Regions from separate parts of the Dysosmobacter sp. HCP28S3_G4 genome, predicted to be linked through region 1. Evidence: predicted binding sites of a transcription regulator. Region 1 holds the regulator's gene; the other holds the start of a gene.

Region 1 (10,539 bases):
CACCGCCAGCTGCGTGTCGCCCTCCTCACCGGGACTCATCGACGAGACCTCCGGCTCCACGCTGGACGACGGCAAGGCCCTGACCCAGAACCATCTGTACATGATGACCATTGACGGCCGGGGCGTCAAGGCCACCGCCGGAACGGTGAAGCTCCTGGTCCGGGGCGGGTATACCATTGCGTGAATTTTCCAAAACCGCATAAATCAGCCCCGCCGGCGCATAGACTGTGCCGGCGGGGTATTTTTCTGCGGAGCGGGGGTGCGGCGTATGGACAGGGTACCGGTGGTGCTGAACGGACAGACCGTGGGGGATCTGACGGCGGCAAAGGAGGGACTTTACGTCCGCTGCCAGGCCCGGTGCCGCCTGGAACCGGGGACGCTGGCCCGACTGTACGCGGTGGGGAAGACGGGGGAGGCCCGGCTGGGCATCCCGGAGCCCCGGGACGGCGCCTTCTGCCTGGACCGCCGGGTGGCGGCCCGGGAGCTGGAGCCGGCAGGCTTTCTGTTGCGGGGAGAGCTGCGGCCGGTGGGGGCGCCGGAGGAGGACACCGGTGCGTGGCAGCCGGTCTCCGATCCGGAGCGGTTGTTCCGGGGGGACTTCCTGCGCCGGGAGCTGCGGGGCTGTCAGGGCGTTCTGACCCGGACGGGGGACGGTGTGCGGTACGTGGCCCTGCCCTTCGACTGCCGCCGGCCCTTCCTGCTGACGGGACTGTTCTGCTTCGCCCGGGTGCGGCGCATCGGGGGCCGGGATTACGCGGTGTTTGCCTTCGACCGCTGGGAGATGCCGGTGTTCCGGTGAGCGGCCGACGCCGAAAGTTCCGGAAAAGCGCCACAAGATTGAATTTATGTCTACCAAATTTCCAAAAGATGTGATATACTATCTCTAACTACAGACCGTTCTGGTCCGTGGTCCCACGGAAATGCCAAGGAAAACCGCCGGGAGCACCGGCGGAGATACGGAGGTAGACCATGAGATGTCCATTTTGCGGTTACAGTGAGAGCAAGGTGATCGATTCCCGGCCCGCCGACGAGGGCAGCAGCATCCGCCGCCGCAGAGAGTGCCTCTCCTGCCGGAAGCGGTTCACCACCTATGAGACGGTGGAGAGCCTGCCCATGGTGGTCATCAAGAAGGACGGCAGCCGCCAGAGCTTCGACCGGAACAAGATCCTCCGGGGCATGATCCGGGCCTGTGAGAAGCGCCCGGTGTCCCTGGGCGCACTGGAGACCATCGCCGACGAGATCGAGCAGGACCTCCAGAACTCCATGGAGCGGGAGATCCGCACGGAGGTCATCGGCGAGCAGGTGATGACCCGCCTGAAAAAGGTGGATGAGGTGGCCTACGTCCGCTTCGCCTCCGTCTACCGCCAGTTCAAGGACATCGACACGTTTATGACCGAGCTGAACAAGCTGCTGGCGGACAAATGAGCCGCCGGAGGGCTACAGGATATTTTTCAGGCTGAACCGCTCCATCTCGGCCAGCAGGCGGAGCTGGTCCCGCAGATCCGCCACCTCCGCCTGAAACTCCGAGGGCTCCTGTTCCCCGGCAAAGGCGAAGGCCCGGCGGTACATGGCCTCCGCATCGTCTACGGCGTCGTGCTTCTCCACGATGTGGAGGTAGGTCTGATGGCCGGACCAGTCGTCGTAGCTCTGCTGAAGGGCGTCTCCGGCGGCGTCCCAGTCGCCCTCCGACGCCAGCGCCGCCGCTGTCTCCAACTGGGCGGACCACCGCTCTGTGTGATCGGTCATGAGCTGGCAGTTCCAGGCGGAGAAGGCCAGAATGCCGCAGAGAGTAAGGATGGGCGCCAGAAACGACTTCATCTCCCGCCCTCCTTCTCCAGACAGCAGACCGACCCGTCTCCCGCCAGGGTGAACAGGAACACCTCTTTCGGGGAGCGCAGTCCCCGGGCAGTGAGCTGCTCCCGGAGCCAGTCCTCCGTCTTCTCACAGAGGGCCAGGTTCCGCCGCAGGACCCGCCCGTCGTTGATGAGGATCAGGGGCAGGGTCACGTCGTCCTCCACCGGCTGGCGGAGCTGCTTCGCCGTTGGCGGCTGTTCCTGTGCCCACGGGAGGATGGACAGCTGGCCGGAGTTCTCCAGCACCGCGTATTTCACGGCGGAGAGGTCGCAGTAGCCCTGGGTCCGCAGCTCCTCCATCAGTTCGTCGATGGTGAAGCGGTTTTTCCGCATGGCCGCCTGACAGACCCGTCCCTGGTCGATGAGCACCGTGGGGACGCCGCAGGCCAGGTCCCGGAACCGCAGGCTCCGCAGGGACAGCTGGCTCAGCAGCATGGACAGCGACAGCAGTGTCAGAATGGGGATGACCCCCGCCAGCAGCGGGATGCCGAAGTCCTGCATGGGCACTGTGGCCAGGTCCGAGACCATCATGGTCAGCACCAGCTCGCTGGGCTCCAGCTCGCCGATCTGCCGCTTGCCCATGATCCGCAGACCGGCCATGATGAGAAAATAGAGGATCACCGTGCGGAGAAACGCGGTGGCCATTGACATCCCTCCCTGACGGAGAGAGTATCTGCCGGAGAGGTCATTTTTATCCATTTTGGATATTTCCCCGCACCGGGGATCTGTCATATACTGTTGTTCACAGCGTCCAAATCGCAGTAGGGAAAGGAGGTCCATGGGTCCGTCCCATCAACAGCGCCATGTGCCCGGCACCGGTGTGCCGGGATAACGAGGAGAGGGGAGCGTCAGGACACGGTCCTGCAATCGAACTTTCGGCGGATGCCCCTCCGCGCCCACGGGCGCGCACATCCCGTACAAATACGCGGGCGACCGCGGAACAGAAGCGGGATGACCGTGGTGAAAAGGCAAATGAACTGCGCGTTTGTCCTTCTCGATAACCAACCACTCTGTAATGACTATCAGGAGGATTTTTGACTATGTGCGGAATTGTCGGATTTGTGGGAAGAGAGCAGGCGGCCCCCATTCTGCTGGACGGCCTCCAGCGGATGGAGTACCGGGGCTATGACTCCGCCGGCGTGGCGGTGCGCTCCGAGGAAAAGGGCCTTCAGGTGAAGAAGACCAAGGGCCGGCTGAAGGTCCTCAGCGACCTGATCCACGGCGGCGCGGACCTGGAGGGCTGTCTGGGCATCGGCCACACCCGCTGGGCCACCCACGGCGAGCCCAACGATATCAACGCCCATCCCCACGTCAGCGAGAACGGCCGTATCGCCCTGGTCCACAACGGCATCATTGAGAACTATCTGGAGATCAAGGAGCACCTCCAGAAGCTGGGGGTCAACTTCGTCTCGGACACCGACTCCGAGGTGGTGGCCCAGCTGCTGGAATACCACTACAACGAGTGCCACAATATGATGGAGGCGGTGGGCCGGTGCCTGCGCCGCATCGAGGGCTCCTACGCCTTCGGCATCATCTGCGCGGACTATCCCAACACCCTCATCGCCGCCCGGAAGGACAGTCCCCTGATCCTGGGCTACGGCGAGAACGGCAACTTCATCGCCTCCGACGTGACGGCCATCATCAAGTACACCCGGGATGTGGCCTACATGGACGATGGCGAGATCGCTGTGCTGACCCCGGACTCCATCGACGTGTTCGACGACGAGCTGGTGCCCGTGGAGAAGGAACACCACACCGTGGACTGGGATGTCTCCGCGGCGGAGAAGGGCGGCTATCCCCATTTCATGTTCAAGGAGATCATGGAGCAGCCGGAGGCCATCCGGCGCACCGTGTCCCCCCGCATCAAAAACGGCCGTGTGGTGCTGGACGGCATCACCCTGACGCCGGAGTACGTCCGGGACATCTCACGGGTGTTCATCATCGCCTGCGGCTCGTCCTACCACGTGGCCATGGTCAGCAAGTACAACTGGGAGCGGCTGACCCGCCGTCCGGTGGAGGTGATGCTGGCCTCGGAGTTCCGGTACTGCGACCCGCTGGTGGATGAAAAGTCCCTGGTCATCGTCATCAGCCAGTCCGGCGAGACGCTGGACACCATGGCCGCCATGCGGGAGGCCAAGCGCCGGGGCGGCCGGACGCTGGCGGTGGTGAATGTGGTGGGTTCCTCCATCGCCCGGGAGGCGGACGACGTGCTGTACACCTGGGCCGGTCCGGAGATCGCCGTGGCCACCACCAAGGCCTACTCCACCCAGCTGGCACTGATGGATCTCATCGGCCTGTATCTGGCGGATGTGCTGGGCACCGTCAGCCCGGAGGAGTACGACGCCATCGTCCGGGGGACGGAGGCCCTGCCGGAGCAGATGGAGAAGGTGCTGGAGACCACCAAGGACGTCCAGTACTTCGCCTCCCGCTATTTCAACCACGATTCCATCTTCTTCATCGGCCGGAACCTGGACTACGCCATGGGCATGGAGGGCTCCCTGAAGCTGAAGGAGATCAGCTACATCCACTCCGAGGCCTACGCCTCCGGCGAGCTGAAGCACGGCACCATCTCCCTCATCGAGCCGGGCACGCTGGTGGTGGCTCTGGGGACCTACGGGCCGCTGTTCGACAAGGCCATGAGCAACGTGGTGGAGGTGAAGGCCCGGGGCGCCGAGGTGCTGGCCCTGACCACGGAGGAGTTCCGGGAGAAGATGGAGAAGACCGCCGACGCCACTGTGGCCGTGCCCACGGCCCATCCGGTGCTTCAGCCCTCCCTGGGCATCGTGCCCCTCCAGCTGTTCGCCTACTACGTGGCACTCCAGCGCGGCTGCGACATCGACAAGCCCCGGAATCTGGCGAAGAGCGTCACCGTGGAATAAGATTTCCCCTACGGAAAATAGGAAACAGGACCCCATCCCGGCTGTCCAGCCGGGACGGGGCCTTTGCACTGCCCTTGCCGGAAGTTGTGAACTTTCTATGAAAAAGGAAAGGTTAACATAAGATACCAGTTGACCCCATGGAAAAGATTTGTTATGATGGCAGACAAGGCAAGTACTGGAAAGGACCCCCGCGGAGACTTTGCCGCGGGGACTTTTTGCGGATATTTCTTCGACATTTTTCACCAGAGGGAGACGAAAATGGGCAAGAACAGACTGACAAAACGCATCCTGGCCCTGTCCCTGGCAGCGGCCATGGTCCTGCCGGTGTGGGCGCGGGCCGCCTATCAGGACACCGCTGGCCATTGGGCGGAGCCTGCCATCGAGAAGTGGAGCGGGGACTACCACATCCTCAACGGCTATGAGGACGGCACCTTCCGGCCGGACGCCACCATCACCCGGGGCGCCTTCGCGGGCATTCTGTCCCGGTTTCTGAAATACACCAAGGAGGCCGACGCCTCCACCTTTTCCGACACCGCTGGGGACTACTGGGAGAGCGACATCCTGAAGCTCAACGCCGCCGGGGTGTATCTGGGCAACAACGGCCAGGCGCTGATCTACCACAACATCAGCCGCCAGCAGGCCGTGACCATGATCGGCCGGGCCTTCGGCCTGGCGGAGACGGAGGGCGAGTTGCCCTACGCCGACGGCTACGTGGTCCAGGACTATGCCAAGGGATACCTGCTGACCATGTACAACGCCGGGTACATCACCGACGTGGGACTGGACCGGTGCTTCCGGCCGGAGACCCCCATCACCCGTGCGGAGGTGGTGAACCTGCTGAACAGCATGATCTCGGAGCTGTTCCAGGACAGCGGCACCTACACGGAGAATGTGGAGGGCACGGCCCTTGTCACCGCCGTGGACGGCGCGGAGTTCAGCAATCTGACCATTTCCGGTGACCTTATTCTGGCCCCCGGCGTCACTGGCACCGTCACCTTGCGGGACGTGACCCTGACGGGCACGGTGCGGAATCTGGGCACCGGCATCGTGGAGACCATCACCACGCCTCAGGAGCAGCCCGTTGAGGAACAGCCCGCCGAAGATCCGGAGCGGGAGTATCCCTGGATCGAGGCGGACCGCACCGCCGTGGACGGCAACTACAAGGTCTCGGTATATGACGATCTGGAGCGGAACACCCTCACCGCCGATGACTTCTACTGGGATGACCGGGGCCGTCTGGTGTGCACCAATGAGGACTTCCGGACCCGGTTCGGTATCGACGTGTCCGCGTACCAGAACCGGCGCTGCCCCAACAACACCATCGACTGGGAGGCCGTGGCCGACGACGGTGTGGACTTCGCCATGATCCGGGTGGGCCTCCGGGGCTACAGCGGCGGCACCATCCTGTCGGACGCCTTCGGCACCCAGAACATCGACGGCGCCATGGAGGCGGGCATCGAGACCGGCGTGTACTTCTTCTCCCAGGCCATCACCGTGGAGGAGGCCATCGAGGAGGCGGACTTCGTCCTGCGCATCCTGGAGGAGCATGAGATCGACGGCCCCGTGGCCTACGACTGGGAGTTGGGCACCACCTCCTACCGGGCCCACAGTCTGGCACCGGAGATCGCCACTGCCTGCGCCGTAGCTTTCTGCCAGCGCATTGAGGAGGCGGGCTATCAGCCCATCGTGTACATGGGCAAGGAGGTGGGCTACAACAAGTATAACCTGCCCCAGCTCCAGGACTATCCCATCTGGTTCCCGGAGTACCGCTATCCCGTCAGCTCCCCGGAGCGGGTGTATCCCAGCTTCTACTATCAGATGGACTACTGGCAGTTCTGTGACGGCGACACCCGGTACACCACCGCCGAGGTCAACGGCATCACCGGCCCTGTGGACATGAACCTCCAGTTCATCCGCCGGAAATAAACGCATGAAAACCAGATGCCCCCCGCTGCCGGAAACCGGCGGCGGGGGGCTTTGCTGTCCGTATGGCTCATGCAGCTCCGTCCAGCGCGGCGGCGAAGTCGTCCAGATGATCCCGCAGGTTCTCCGGCACGTCCTCCGCCCGCATCCACAGCACCGTCCGGCCCTGCCGGAGCAGCAGATACTGGACATCCCCGTCCGCTGTGTACCAGACGCCGTCGAAGCGGCTGTCCGCCAGCGGCTCCGCCGACGCTGCCATGGGATTCACGCTGTCCGGATACTCCTCTTTCAAAAACGCCCGGAAGGACTCGCTCCGGGTGGCGCCGGGGAACTCGTCGCGGAGGATCTCCCGGGTCAGCGCCTCCGCCAGCCCCGGCACCTTCAGCCGCCAGAAGTTGGTCCGGCCCTGAAGACGGCTGTCCTGGCCCATGGCGAAGGTGACGCCGCCGTCGCCAATGGTGTAGCTTTCGCCCAATATACTGTCCGTCCGGGTCACGTAGTTGGCCGCCCGGCGCTCCGGCGACGCTCCCAGATCCTCCACCTGCACGTAGGCGATGGGCCAGGAACACCCGGCTGGGTTCCCCGCCCACCGCTCCACCACAGGCTCCAGGGCGGAGAAGCAGGGAATGAGAAGAAGTTGGAGAGGAATCAGCGCCGTGACGCCCCAGAACCACCACCGGCGGCCCTGACGGTACGGCGCACTGTGTTCCATGGGGATGCCGGCCCGCAGGGGCTTCAGCAGCCGCCGCAGGGCGAGCCAGTCGTTCAGGGCCAGTCCGCCCCACAGCAGGCTCATCTGGAAAGCGGCGGGCCGGAAGACCAGCAGGGCGGTGGGTTCCTGGATCACCTGCCAGACGGAGATACGCATGAGATTCAGCAGGACGATCCCCACCGACAGGGCGAACAGCACCGCCCACAGAAAGGTATTGAGCAGCAGCTTCCTCCGCAGCCGCCCGAAGGCGATGGCCTGGGTCTCCGGGTCTGTGTGGATGGGGGACGGGTCCGGGCGGCAGGCCCGGAACAGCCACAGCGTATGATCGTAAGTAGAGACGACGAACTCCCACCCGGCGGCGCCGTACAGCTCCGCTTTCTCCGGGTCCGGCCGGAGATTGCCGTCGCCGGGCTCCAGCCGGTAGACCTCCGCCCGGGGCTCCCCCTTGTCGAACAGGGCGCCGTAGTCGCCCCAGAAGCCGGTGATGAGACGGCCCTTCCGGGCCTGTTCCCCCAGCCACGTCTCCATGGCCGGGACATTGTACACGCTGGTGGGCAGGACACGCAGCATGGCGATCCCTCCTTATCTGAAATCATTTAAAACTGTTTGGAACCGGCAGCTACTCCGCCAGCGCCGCCGCCAGGGCCTCCGGATGGTCCCGCAGGTCCGCCGGACCGTCATACTCCACCGTCAGGACGGCACAGCCCAGCCGGGCCACGGCGTACTGCCGTCCATCCCCCCGGCCCCAGTAAAAGCTGTCCAGCGTGGAGACGGGACAGGCCGTCAGGTCAATATAGTGGCTGCGAGTGGTCATATATTCCACCAATTCCCGCTCCAGCTCCTCCGCCAGCGGGACTGTCAGCAGGCGGTAATACTCCGTATGTGCGCTGTCCGTCACAACACCGGAGGTGTCCGCGGCATAGTGGTCCACCTGGTACATCCGGGGGATCAGCTCCAGCTGTTTCGTGTATGCCCGCCAGACGTCCGCCTCCGTCAGCGACGGATTGAGATCGGTGACATCCACGTACCAGGCGCGGGCCATGGCTTCGGGATCGTCGTCCATCCGGTGGAATCTGTCGGCGTTGAACAGGCCGTTGCACACGATATAGAAGTAGCCCACTATGAAGGCCAGCCACAGGACCCGTGTCCGCCATTGTCTGGCCCGGTAGGGGGCGGGGCGGTCCATGGGGACGCCGGTGTGAAGCCGCCGGTACAGCCGCCGCAGCGTCCGGATGGTCCCGACGCCCGAGGCCGTCATCCCTACAATGGACAGGCACCAGAGCGTGAACTCTCCCGGCGCATCGTTCTCCGACATATTGAGCAGGAAGCCCCGGCCATTTCCGGGCAGCGCCAGAACAATGACAAACAGCAAAGCCACCAACAGCAGGTCGATGAGATAGCTCCGCCAGACCCGCCGCCGCAGCCAGCGGTAGCCCTCCGCCTGGGTCACCGGATCCGTGTCCATCTCCGGCGCCCCGGGGTCGTCGCACCGCCAGACGTGGAAGCTGTCGGAGATGGCGGCGGCGTACCGCCAGCCCCGCAGCTCGCAGAGCTCCCGCTGCTCCGCGTCCGGCTCTTTTTCCTTCCGGGTCAGGGGCGTCAGGCGATAGCGTGTGGGCCGGGGCTCCGACCGCTCGAAGGTCCCTGCCGTCCGGAAGAAGCGGTAGTCGAAGCCCGTCAGCTGCCAGCCGTCCTTTGCCATGTCCTCCAGCCACGTCTCCACCGCCGCCGGGTCGTAGCGGGCGGGGAGGATCTCGCTGCACGTCTGGCCGCAGGCCGAACCCAGGGCCTTGTTCTCGTTGTCCATGTGCGCTCCTTTCTTCAGTCCGTGTCCGCCAGCACCGCCGCCAGCTCCGGAAGGTGGTCCCGCAGGTCCTCCGGCGCGGCGGTGCGGCAGTACAGCACCCGGCCGTCCTTCCGGGCGGCGAAGTGCTGGATGCCGTCAGAGTTGACATAAAACGCATCATCAAAGCAGTCTGTGTCCAGCGTCTCCGCCGGGAGACCGCCGTCCTCCGGGATGTAGGCCTCCGCCAGTTCCCGCAGCAGAGGGCCGGACAGGGCAGGAAAGTACGGGAGATAGACCGTCTGCTGGGTGTCGCAGACGATGCGGATGAGATCTTTGGTGCTTCGTCCGCTGTCCCTCCACAGCAGATCGCAGTCTCCCTGGGCCACGGTGACAGTCCTGCCCAGGAACGTGCGGAAGCGGGTGACTTTCGCGCCGTCCGCCGTGCCGCCCAGCGCGTCTACCGCCGCAAAAGGCGTCAGGTCGTCGGCGAGATCCACATGTTCCGGTTCCCAGACGGACAGCATCCCGCAGGCCAGATACAGTGGGATGCCGCAGGCGGCCAGCAGATAGACGGTCCGGAAGGGAATGCGGGACTTCCGACGCTCCATGGGTACCCCGGCCCGGAGACTCCGCATCAGCCGCCGCAGGGTCCGGAGACCGGAGAACTGGACGAAGGCGGTATAGACCAGCAGCAGGGCGAGATACACCACCAGCCAGCTTGTTTCCGCGTCCTGCATGATGTTCAGCAGGAAGTGGCGGTCCCGGGCCAGATTATAACCGGCGATCCCCACCATTCCTATGATATAAGCCAGCCACAGCGCCATTTGGAGCAGGAACCGCCGCCACAGATAGTCATAGGCGTAGCTGTCCGCCGTGGGGTCCGTCCGCAGGGGGACGGGGTCCGGCGACGTGGACCGCCACACCAGAAAGGCGCCGCCTCTGGTACGGCAGACGTACTCCCAGCCCGCGGCGGCGTAGTCCGCCAGCTTCTCATCCGACGGCTCGTACTCCCGCTTCGCCGCCGGTTCCAGGCAGAACCGGCACTCCGACGGCACGCCCTCCGCAAAGGACGCCCAGTTCCGAAGCACCCGGCCCCGCCGGGCCTGCCGCTCCAGCCAGTCCTCCAGTCCGGGGACATCGTATTCGCCGCAGGGCATCCGGTCGCCCCAAAGAAAGTTCCGCAGCCAGTTCAGCACCCGTTTCATGGTTCGCCGCCTCCTCTTTCCGGCAGTCCCAGGGAGGACAGATACAGCTGTCCCTCCCGCTCGCCGTCGGCTACGCACAGCCGCAGCCGGCCTAGCTCCTCCCGGTACAGGGCACGGCCCCGCTCCGTGATGCGGTAGGTCCGCTTCCGGCCCTCTACCGCCGTCTCCTCGATAAGCCGCT
Region 2 (10,539 bases), on a different contig from region 1:
AAGCGGACGTGCTCCGTGTCGGGATACTGCCCCTTCACCGTCTTCTGGGCCTCCACGTCCACGTCGGACTCCTTGTAACCCTCGTCGTGGAACACCACGCTGCAATAGCAGGGGTCCGTGGGCTGGAGGCGCAGATGCTCCGTCTCCCCGCACAGGACACCCCACACGTCGCCCTCCCGGTCATAGCTGGGGATGGTCATGCGGACGCAGGCGGCGTACCGCTCCGGCAGGGTCTTCAATACCACGTTGTAACGCATATTCGATTCCTTTCTCAGCCGTTCCATGGCTGTCTCCAGGAGCCGCAGCCGTCTGGCGGTGTCTTCCGCCAGTCCGACCAGCTCCAGCTGCCGCAGCCGGAGATACCGGGCCAGGACCTCCGGGTCGTCGTCCTGCTTCAGGATGTCCGCGATGGCCGCCAGGCCGAAGCCCATCTCCCGCAGGGCGGCGATGCGTCCCGCCGTGGGCAGCTGGCTCTCGCTGTAGTAGCGGTAGCCGGTGAAGGGGTCCGTGCTGGCAGGCACCAGCAGACCGATCTCATCGTAGTGCCGCAGCATCCGGATACTCACCCGGGACAGCTTGGAAAAATCTCCGATCTTCAGCATGTGTCATTCCTCCGCAGGCCTGTATTTTTGAGCTCAGGTACAGGATAGTCCCTCCCTCTGTGTCAGAGTCAAGAGGGGTTCGCAAAAATCTCTGAAAAATTTTCTGCCCCGCCGGATCGCAGACAAGATATCAAAATTTCAGTTTTTGCCGTGTCCCTGTCGTTTTTTCAGATTTTCGCCGTTTTTTTGAAATTTTTTAGTTGTTTTTGGATTATTTACAAATTTAAGGAAATCTTAACGGAATCATAGCGGATTCTTCCTGTATAATATAATCAACATATCTTGCGGCGTCATGGTCTCCTGACCGCCCAAAATACAGACGGAAAGGCGGATGCTCTTGTATCGGACAAAATTACAGGAAAAACGCGGCGAAGCCCTGAAGGCGGTGCTGCCCATCATGGGCATCGTGCTGCTGCTGAGCTTCACCATTGCCCCCATCCCGCCCAGTATCCTGATGGTCTTTCTCATCGGCGGCGCGCTGCTGATCCTGGGCATGACCCTCTTCTCCCTGGGCGCCGAACTGGCCATGACCCCCATGGGCGAGCGGGTGGGCTCCTGCATGACCCGGTCCCGGAAGCTGTGGGTCATGCTGTCCCTGGGCTTCCTGTTGGGCTTCCTCATCACCATCTCGGAGCCGGACCTGCAGGTGCTGGCGGAACAGGTCCCCTCCGTGCCCAACAGGACCCTTGTCCTGACGGTGGCCTGCGGCGTGGGACTGTTTCTGTGCGTGGCCCTGCTGCGGATGCTGTTCTCCGTTCCCCTGCCCGCCATGCTGGTGGGATTCTACATATTCGTCTTCGCCCTGGCCTTCTTCGTACCCCGGGACTTTCTGGCGGTGGCCTTCGACGCCGGCGGCGTCACCACCGGCCCCATGACCGTCCCCTTCATCATGGCGCTGGGCGTGGGCATCTCCGCCATCCGCAGCGACAAGCACGCCGCGGACGACAGCTTCGGTCTGGTGGCCCTGTGCTCCATCGGCCCCATTCTGGCGGTGCTGCTGCTGGGCCTGCTCTACCATCCCGAGGGCAGCTACAGGCCCTCCGTCCTGCCGGAGATCAGCGACTCCCTGGCCCTGTGGCGGGAATTCTCCCGCGGCTTCCCCACTTACATCCGGGAGATGGCCGTGTCTCTGCTGCCCATCATCGTGTTCTTCGCCGTCTTCCAGGTGACGGCCCTCCATCTGGGCCGCCGGACCCTCATCAAGATCGGCGTGGGCCTGGCCTACACCTACGCGGGACTGGTGCTGTTCCTCACCGGCGTCAACGTGGGCTTCATGCCCGCCGGCAACTATCTGGGGCAGGTGCTGGCCTCCCTGTCCTGCCGCTGGGTCATCGTCCCCATCGGCATGGTCATCGGCTACTTCATCGTCATGGCGGAACCGGCGGTGTACGTCCTCATGCGGCAGGTGGAGGAGCTGACCGACGGCGCCATCTCCGGCGAGGCCATGAAGCGCAGCCTCTGCATCGGCGTGGCCGTCTCCGTGGGACTGGCCATGGTCCGGGTGCTGACGGGACTGTCCATCTTTTACCTGCTGATCCCCGGCTACGCCCTGGCGCTGGGCCTGTCCTTCTTCGTGCCGAAAATCTTCACCGCCATCGCCTTCGACTCCGGCGGCGTGGCCTCCGGCCCCATGACCACCACCTTTCTGCTGCCCTTCGCCATGGGCACCTGCGCCGCCGTGGGCGGGAATATCATCACCGACGCCTTCGGCGTGGTGGCCATGGTGGCCATGACGCCCCTCATCACCATTCAGATCCTGGGCCTGGTCTACCGGCTCCGCACGAAACAGGCTGCTGCGTCCCTGTCCGGCGTCTCCGGCGGCGACGCCTTTGCCCTGCTAGGGGACTATGACATCATCGAACTGTAAGGAGGCGGGACACTGTGAGTGAATTGTATCTGATGGTCACCGTCACCGACCGGAAACGGCTGGCCCGCTTCATCACCTTTTATAAGGAGCAGCGGGTGGCGGTGAATTTCGTCACCCTGGGCACCGGCACCGCCAGCAACGAGACGATGGACTGTCTGGGGCTGGAGTCCTCCGACAAGTCCGTCACCTTCAGCGTGGTGACGGGACAGGTGTGGGAGCGGCTGCGGAAGGGGCTCGAGTCCCGGCTGCGCATCGACGTGCCTGGCACCGGCATCGCCTTCATCGTGCCGCTGAGCAGCATCGGCGGCAGGCGGGAACTGCTGTTCCTGACGGAAAATCAGGACTATGAGAAAGGGGAGGAATCCACTTTGAAGGACACGACCCATGAGCTGCTGGTGGTCATCGCCAACCACGGCTACAGCGACCAGATCATGGACGCCGCCCGGGAGGCCGGCGCCGCCGGCGGCACCGTTATCCATGCCAAGGGCACCGGCATGGAGCGGGCGGAACGGTTTTTGGGTGTCTCGCTGGCGCCGGAGAAGGAGATGATCTTCATCGTCGCCAAAAAAGCCCTGAAAAACGGTATCATGCAGTCCATCATGCAGAACGCGGGCATGGAAAGCAAGGCCAAATCCATCGTCTTCTCCCTGCCCGTCACCGCCACCGCCGGTCTCCGGCTGATGGAGGAAGACTGAACAAATCAAACAGGACCACCGCAGCGGACGCCTTTCCGCCGCCGGTGGTCCTGCTTTTATGTAAATCAGCTTCAGGCCGGTGCCGCGTCCGCGTCACCGCTCCCGGCAGATGGACTGGTAGAAGTCCCTCGCCTTTTGCAGATCGTCTGCATCGGGATGGCCCTTGGCGATGCCGCCCACCAGCTTGAAGGGGCCGAAGGTGTCAAAGCCCCGGCAGCCGTACTCCCCCAGAATATGCGCCTTTTTTGCGGCGGCGGCTTCGGCGATGGCTTTGGTGTAGCCCTTGCCCATGGAGCCGCAGGTGTAGACGAAGAACACGTCCTTCCCCTCCGGCAGGTACTGTCCGGCGAAGTCCAGCACTGACTTCTGGAATTTGGAGTAGTAGATGCCGGAGGCGAAGCCGATGCAGTCGTATTCCTCCAGATGGACGGCCATCCGGGCCGTCACGTCGATGAGGTCGATGTCGTTCCCCCGGGCCATGGCCTCCAGAACTTTCAGCGTGTTCCCGTGGTGCCGGGAATAATAACAGATGGCGGTTTTCATTGGTTTCCTCTCCTTTTCGATCCTGTTCTCATGGGGCCGCGTCCCGCTGTCAGCGCTTGTTCTCCGAAAACGCCCAGGCCTCTTTCAGCCAGTCCAGCAGCTCGCCGTCGATCTGCTCCTCTCCGGACACCAGCACATGATGGGTCCAGCGGTTGTGGTACGGCTCCACGGCCACGGCGATCCGGGGCGACTCCAGACGGTGGGACAGCCCGATGGTCACGACGATGCAGTGCTCCGGCCAGCCCTTCCGCCTGCGCACCGGCAGCGACACGGCGGCAAAGAGATGTCTGCCGTAAAAGCTGATCTGGGTCTTCTGCACCCTGACGGACGCCTCGGGGAACGCCGTCTCCAGAGAACGGAACAGCGTCTGGTACAGCGCCAGCTCCAGCGGCCTGCCGTCAAAGAAAAACAGTACGTCTGATTCATAGCGTTCCGGCAGCTTCATGGCGGTCCCTCCCATTTGTATTTTATGTATTGGTATCATACCACACATCCTCCTGTTTGGGAATGCCCCGCCGTCCCGCGGCGCACTCTTTTTCCTCCGCGCTCTTGACAAATACCCCCGGAGGGTATATGATAGTGATACCCTACCGGGGTATTTTTACAGGAGGTGTCCACATGGAACAGGAAGCCTGCCGCTGCCAGCGGAAAAAGGAGCGTTCCCCCGACGAATACACCAGCCTCATCCACCGGCTGAACCGCATCGAGGGGCAGATCCGGGGTATCCGGGGCATGGTGGAGAACAACGCCTACTGCGTGGATATTCTGGTCCAGTCCGCGGCGGTGACGGCGGCGGTGAACGCCTTCAATCGGGAGCTGCTGGCCCAGCACATCCGCACCTGCGTGGCCCAGGACATCCGGGACGGCAAGGACGAGAGCATCGACGAACTGGTGAAGACCCTCCAGAAGCTGATGAAATAGAGGCCCTCGTCTCCGGAGCCGTCATAATCCGGAACGGACACGCCAAACTATCCGAGGCGGGCGAGCCCGCACCGTTTTCAAAGGAGGACTTTCATGCAGCAATACAACGTCACCGGCATGAGCTGCGCGGCGTGCAGCGCCAGAGTGGAAAAGGCCGTCTCCAAGGTGCCGGGAGTCACGGCCTGCTCTGTGAGCCTGCTGACCAACTCCATGGGCGTGGAGGGCACCGCCGCTGCCGCCGACATCGTGGCGGCGGTGGAGGGCGCGGGCTACGGCGCCTCCCTCAAGGGCGCCGCCGGGGCAAAGGCCGTCCCGGCCAATGAGACGGAGGACCAGCTCCGGGACCGGGAGACGCCGTTTCTGAAACAGCGGCTGGCGTGGTCTCTGGGGTTCCTCATCGTGCTGATGTACTTCTCCATGGGCCATATGATGTGGGGCTGGCCCCTGCCCGCCTTCTATGACGACAACCACGTGGCCATGGGGTTGACCCAGCTGCTGCTGACGGTGATCATCATGGTCATCAATCAAAAGTTCTTTATCAGCGGCTTCAGGAGCCTGTGGCACCGGGCCCCCAACATGGACACGCTGGTGGCCCTGGGGTCCTCGGCGGCTTTCGTCTACAGTACCTACGCCCTGTTCGCCATGACCCGCGCCCAGGTGGACATGGATATGGACGCCGTCATGACCTATATGATGGAGTTCTACTTTGAGTCCGCCGCCATGATCCTGACCCTCATCACCGTGGGCAAGATGCTGGAGGCCCGGTCCAAAGGCAAAACCACCGACGCCCTGAAAAGCCTGATGAAGCTGGCCCCCAAGACCGCCGTGGTTCTCCGGGACGGCGGGGAGACGGAGGTGCCCATCGAGCAGGTGCAGAAGGGCGATGTCTTTGTGGTGCGCCCCGGGGAGCATATTCCGGTGGACGGCGTGGTGCTGGAGGGCGAGAGCGCCGTCAACGAGTCCACCCTCACCGGCGAGAGCGTCCCGGCGGACAAGGGGCCGGGGGACGCCGTCTCCGCCGCCACGGTGAACCAGTCCGGTTTCCTGAAGTGTCAGGCCACCCGGGTGGGTGAGGATACCACCCTGTCCCAGATCATCCAGATGGTCAGCGACGCGGCAGCCACCAAGGCCCCCATCGCCAAGGTGGCGGACAGGGTCTCCAGCGTGTTCGTCCCGGCGGTCATCACCATCGCGGTCATCACCACCGTCGTGTGGCTGCTGCTGGGCCGGAGCGTGGGCTTCGCCCTGGCCCGGGGCATCTCCGTGCTGGTGATCTCCTGTCCCTGCGCCCTGGGACTGGCCACGCCCGTGGCCATCATGGTGGGCAGCGGCATGGGGGCCAAAAACGGCATCCTGTTCAAGACCGCCGCCTCTCTGGAGGCCGCCGGAAAGACAGAGATCGTGGCGCTGGACAAGACCGGCACCATCACCTCCGGCGAGCCGAAGGCGACGGACATCCTGCCCGCCGATGGCGTCAGCCAGGAGGAGCTGCTCCGTCTGGCTTACGCTCTGGAGCGCAGAAGCGAGCATCCCCTGGCCCGGGCCATTTTGCAGGCTGCGGAGGAGCGGCGGCTAGCGCCGGAGGAGGTCTCGGACTTCCAGGCCCTGCCGGGCAACGGCCTCACCGCCCGCCGTGAGGGCGCCGTCCTCAGCGGCGGCAATCTCAGCTTCATCAGCGCCCGGGCAGAGGTTCCGGAGACTGTCCGCGCCCAGGCGGAATCGCTGGCGGAGCAGGGCAAGACGCCCCTGTTCTTCAGCCAGGACCGGAAGCTCCTGGGCGTCATCGCCGTGGCGGACGTCATCAAGCCCGACAGTCCCCGGGCCGTGGCGGAGCTGCGGAACATGGGCATCCGCGTGGTGATGCTCACCGGCGACAACGAGCGCACCGCCCGGGCCATCGGCGCCCAGGCCGGCGTGGACGAGGTTATCGCCGGCGTCCTGCCGGACGGCAAGGAACGGGTCATCCGGGAGTTGAAGCGCCGGGGCCGGGTGGCCATGGTGGGCGACGGCATCAACGACGCCCCGGCCCTGACCCGGGCAGACATGGGCATCGCCATCGGCGCGGGCACCGACGTGGCCATCGACGCGGCGGACGTGGTGCTGATGAAGAGCCGCCTCAGCGACGTCCCCGCCGCCATCCGGCTGAGCCGTGCCACGCTGCGGAACATCCACCAGAACCTGTTCTGGGCGTTCTTCTACAACACCATCGGCATTCCGCTGGCCGCCGGCGTGTTCATCCCCCTGGGGCTGACGCTGAACCCCATGTTCGGCGCGGCGGCCATGAGCCTCAGCAGCTTCTGCGTGGTGTCCAACGCCCTGCGGCTGAATCTGTTTGATCTGCGGGATCCCCGCAGAGATCATAAAATCCAATCCAGACACAACAAAGAGGAGGAAACAACCACTATGGAAAAGACCATGAAGATCGAAGGCATGATGTGCGTCCACTGCGAGGCCCGGGTGAAGAAGGCCCTGGAGGCCCTGCCGGAGGTGGAACAGGCCGCCGTCAGCCATGAGGCGGGCACCGCCGTGGTGACGCTGAAGTCCGCCGTCTCCGACGACACCCTGAAAAAGGCCGTGGAGGATCAGGACTACACCGTCACCGGCATCCAGTAAAGTTTCCCCGCAAGCTGAGACGTCCGCAGGCAAAAGCCTGCGGACGTCTGTTGTTTGGATGCGGGAAACCCGCCGCGTCACGGCTGTTCCTCTCCGGAACGCCGCTTCGACGCCGCCTTTACCAGCGCGGCGCCGGACCACCCCAGGACCGCGCCCAGGATCGCGCCGGCCAGCACGTCGCTGGGCCAGTGGACATACAGGTACAGCCGGGAGAAGGCGATGGCGCAGGCCAATACCAGCGCCGCCGCGCCCATCCGGTGATATCCGGCCGCCCACAGCGCCGCGGCCGCCGCAAAGGAGGACGCCGTGTGCCCTGAGGGGAAGGAGGCGTCCAACGGCGGCGGTACCAGCAGCGCCACCGCCGTGTTGACGGCAAAGGGCCGCAGGCGGCCCACCAGCGGCTTCAGGAGCAGATTGCAGAAAATCAGATCCAGCACCAGGGCGCAGGCCACGGAGGCCCCTGCCTTCCGGTGCTTTTTTGTCAGCAGCAGGATGAGCGCCAGCAGGATCCACACCTCGCCGTGGTCGCAGATGCGGCTCACCGCCGGCATCACCGCGTCCAGCACGCCGCAGCGCAGATGGATCTGGAGCCAGTCCAGGATGGAAAGTTCCACGGTTTGCAGCGGAAACACCTCCTTCAAAACAGGCGGGCGCATAGGCCCGGGATCAGCAGTCTCTATATCTTATCACACTCTATCAAAAAGAAAAACCGCGGACTGAATTTTGTCTGAAATTTTTCTCTCCGCCGCCAGGCCAGTGGTGCCAGGGGCTTGCGGTGTTTTTGGAAAATACTGTTGCAAAAGGCACTTGTACTTGTGGACAGTCTGGTCTATGATAACAACATCTTGAGTGCCGGAACGGAGGTGGGCACAATGAAGATCTGCGGATTACAGAAGCTGGCCATGGTGGATTACCCCGGAAAACTGGCCGCCACGGTGTTCACCGGCGGGTGCAATCTCCGGTGTCCGTTCTGCCACAACGCACTCCTTGTGACCCGGGTGGAGGAGAACGAGGTGCTGTCCCAGGATGCTGTGCTGGCCTTTCTCAAAAGCCGCCGGGGCCTGCTGGACGGCGTGGTGCTCTCCGGCGGCGAGCCGCTGATGCAGCCGGGCGTCCCGGACTTTCTCCGGGCGGTGAAGGATCTGGGCTTTGACGTGAAGCTGGACACCAACGGCACCTTTCCGGACCGTCTCGCCGCCCTGCTGGACGCCGGTCTGGTGGACTATGCAGCCATGGATATCAAAAATTCCCCGGAGAAATATCCCCTGACTGTGGGCGTCCCCGGCTTCGACATGGCTCCCATCCGGGAGAGCGCGGCCCTGCTGATGGAGGGGCCCGTCCCCTTCGAGTTCCGCACCACTGTGGTCCGGGAATTTCACACCGCCGCGGACATGGAGGCCATCGGCCAATGGCTGGAGGGCGCGCCCCGGTACTTCCTCCAGCAGTTCGTGGACTCCGGCGATCTGGTGGGCAGCGGCCTGACGGCCTGGCCGCCGGAGACGCTGCGGTCCCTGGCCGACGCAGCCCGTCCCTTCTTCGGAGAGGTGGCCATCCGGGGTATCTAACAACATCTTGATGCAATTGGTAATGTCTACGAAATTGTATCACAAGATATAGTGGTTTTTCAGCTTGACTTCCACCAGTGGTATGTTACAATAGAAATTGCTGGGCGGTTTACCGCCCTTTCATCAGGTGTTTTGAGACCCCACACCCCCTCTGCCGGAGGGAAATGATAGAGCAAATGATCGAGCAGCAGTTTGACCGAGAGAGGATAGGAGAAAGTATGTATCAAGTCGTTAAACGAGACGGGAAGGTCACGGATTTCAACATTTCCAAGATCAGCGTAGCCATCACCAAGGCCTTTGAGGCCACCGGCATGGCCTACAACACTGACATCATCGACCTGCTGGCCCTGAAGGTCACCGCCGACTATCAGGAGAAGATCCACGATGGCCGGATCAGCGTGGAGGACATCCAGGACAGCGTGGAGAACGTCCTCAGCAAGGCGGGCTACGCCGATGTGGCCAAGGCCTACATCCTCTACCGCAAGCAGCGGGAGAAGATCCGCAACCTCAGCTCCACCGTGCTGGACTACAAGGAGCTGGTGAACAACTACCTCCACGTCAACGACTGGCGCGTGAAGGAGAACTCCACCGTCACTTACTCCGTGGGCGGCCTGATCCTCTCCAACTCCGGCGCCATCACCGCCAACTACTGGCTCAGCGAGGTCTATGACCCTGAGATCGCCAACGCCCACCGCAGCGGCGACATCCACATCCACGACCTCAGCATGCTCACCGGCTACTGCGCCGGCTGGAGCCTGAAGCAGCTCATCCAGCAGGGCCTGGGCATTCCCGGCAAGATCAACTCCTCCCCCGCCAGCCACCTCAGCACCCTGTGCAACCAGATGGTGAACTTCCTGGGCATCATGCAGAACGAGTGGGCGGGCGCCCAGGCCTTCTCCTCCTTCGACACCTATCTGGCTCCCTTCGTGAAAGTGGATCACCTGACCCAGAAAGAGGTCAAGCAGTGCATCCAGTCCTTCGTGTTCGGCGTCAACACCCCCTCCCGCTGGGGCACACAGGCGCCCTTCTCCAACATCACTCTGGACTGGACCGTCCCCAATGACCTGAAGGACCTGCCGGCCATCGTGGGCGGCAAGGAGATGGACTTCACCTACGGCGACTGCAAGCAGGAAATGGACATGGTGAACAAGGCGTTCATCGAGATCATGACCGAGGGCGACGCCGACGGCCGGGGCTTCCAGTATCCCATCCCCACCTACTCCATCACCCGGGACTTCGACTGGAGTGAGACGGAGAACAACCGCCTCCTGTTCGGCATGACCGCCAAGTACGGCACCCCCTACTTCTCCAACTATATCAACTCCGACATGGAGCCCTCCGACGTCCGGTCCATGTGCTGCCGCCTGCGTCTGGACCTGCGGGAGCTGCGGAAAAAGTCCGGCGGCTTCTTCGGCTCCGGCGAGTCCACCGGCTCCGTGGGCGTGGTGACCATCAACCTGCCCCGCATCGCCTACCTCTCCAAGACCCCCGAGGAGTTCTACACCCGGCTGGACAAGATCATGGACATCGCCGCCCGGTCCCTGAAGGTGAAGCGCACCGTCATCACCCGGCTGATGGATGCCGGTCTGTACCCCTACACCAAGTACTATCTGGGCACCTTCGCCAACCACTTCTCCACCATCGGTCTGGTGGGCATGAATGAGGCGGGCCTCAACGCCTGCTGGCTGAAGAAGGACCTGACCCACACCGAGACCCAGGACTTCGCCAAGGAC

The links. The regulator NrdR, encoded in region 1, represses ribonucleotide reductase genes. The targets are predictions, from matches to a motif close to CACNANATNTNGTG.
Region 2: a site for NrdR is predicted at 8,847-8,860, ahead of ACTNBU_RS11080 (ribonucleoside triphosphate reductase). Genes of this name have one in related genera too.

What each region holds. Positions count from the first base shown of each region.
Region 1 covers NZ_JBQHUP010000016.1:12,485-23,023, reverse strand. The annotation lists gene ACTNBU_RS05615 (hypothetical protein) at 1-184, shown strand, start outside; gene ACTNBU_RS05610 (hypothetical protein) at 269-799, shown strand; gene nrdR (transcriptional regulator NrdR) at 970-1,425, shown strand; gene ACTNBU_RS05600 (DUF4363 family protein) at 1,438-1,818, opposite strand; gene ACTNBU_RS05595 (DUF421 domain-containing protein) at 1,815-2,498, opposite strand; gene glmS (glutamine--fructose-6-phosphate transaminase (isomerizing)) at 2,894-4,732, shown strand; gene ACTNBU_RS05585 (GH25 family lysozyme) at 4,991-6,658, shown strand; gene ACTNBU_RS05580 (DUF2812 domain-containing protein) at 6,726-7,937, opposite strand; gene ACTNBU_RS05575 (DUF2812 domain-containing protein) at 7,987-9,174, opposite strand; gene ACTNBU_RS05570 (DUF2812 domain-containing protein) at 9,189-10,358, opposite strand; gene ACTNBU_RS05565 (PadR family transcriptional regulator) at 10,355-10,539, opposite strand, start outside.
Region 2 covers NZ_JBQHUP010000057.1:2,106-12,644, reverse strand. The annotation lists gene ACTNBU_RS11125 (MerR family transcriptional regulator) at 1-602, opposite strand, end outside; gene ACTNBU_RS11120 (DUF1538 domain-containing protein) at 1,000-2,469, shown strand; gene ACTNBU_RS11115 (P-II family nitrogen regulator) at 2,484-3,164, shown strand; gene ACTNBU_RS11110 (flavodoxin family protein) at 3,258-3,707, opposite strand; gene ACTNBU_RS11105 (DUF5655 domain-containing protein) at 3,757-4,152, opposite strand; gene ACTNBU_RS11100 (metal-sensing transcriptional repressor) at 4,326-4,628, shown strand; gene ACTNBU_RS11095 (heavy metal translocating P-type ATPase) at 4,722-7,241, shown strand; gene ACTNBU_RS11090 (phosphatase PAP2 family protein) at 7,319-7,855, opposite strand; gene ACTNBU_RS11085 (anaerobic ribonucleoside-triphosphate reductase activating protein) at 8,114-8,806, shown strand; gene ACTNBU_RS11080 (ribonucleoside triphosphate reductase) at 9,025-10,539, shown strand, end outside.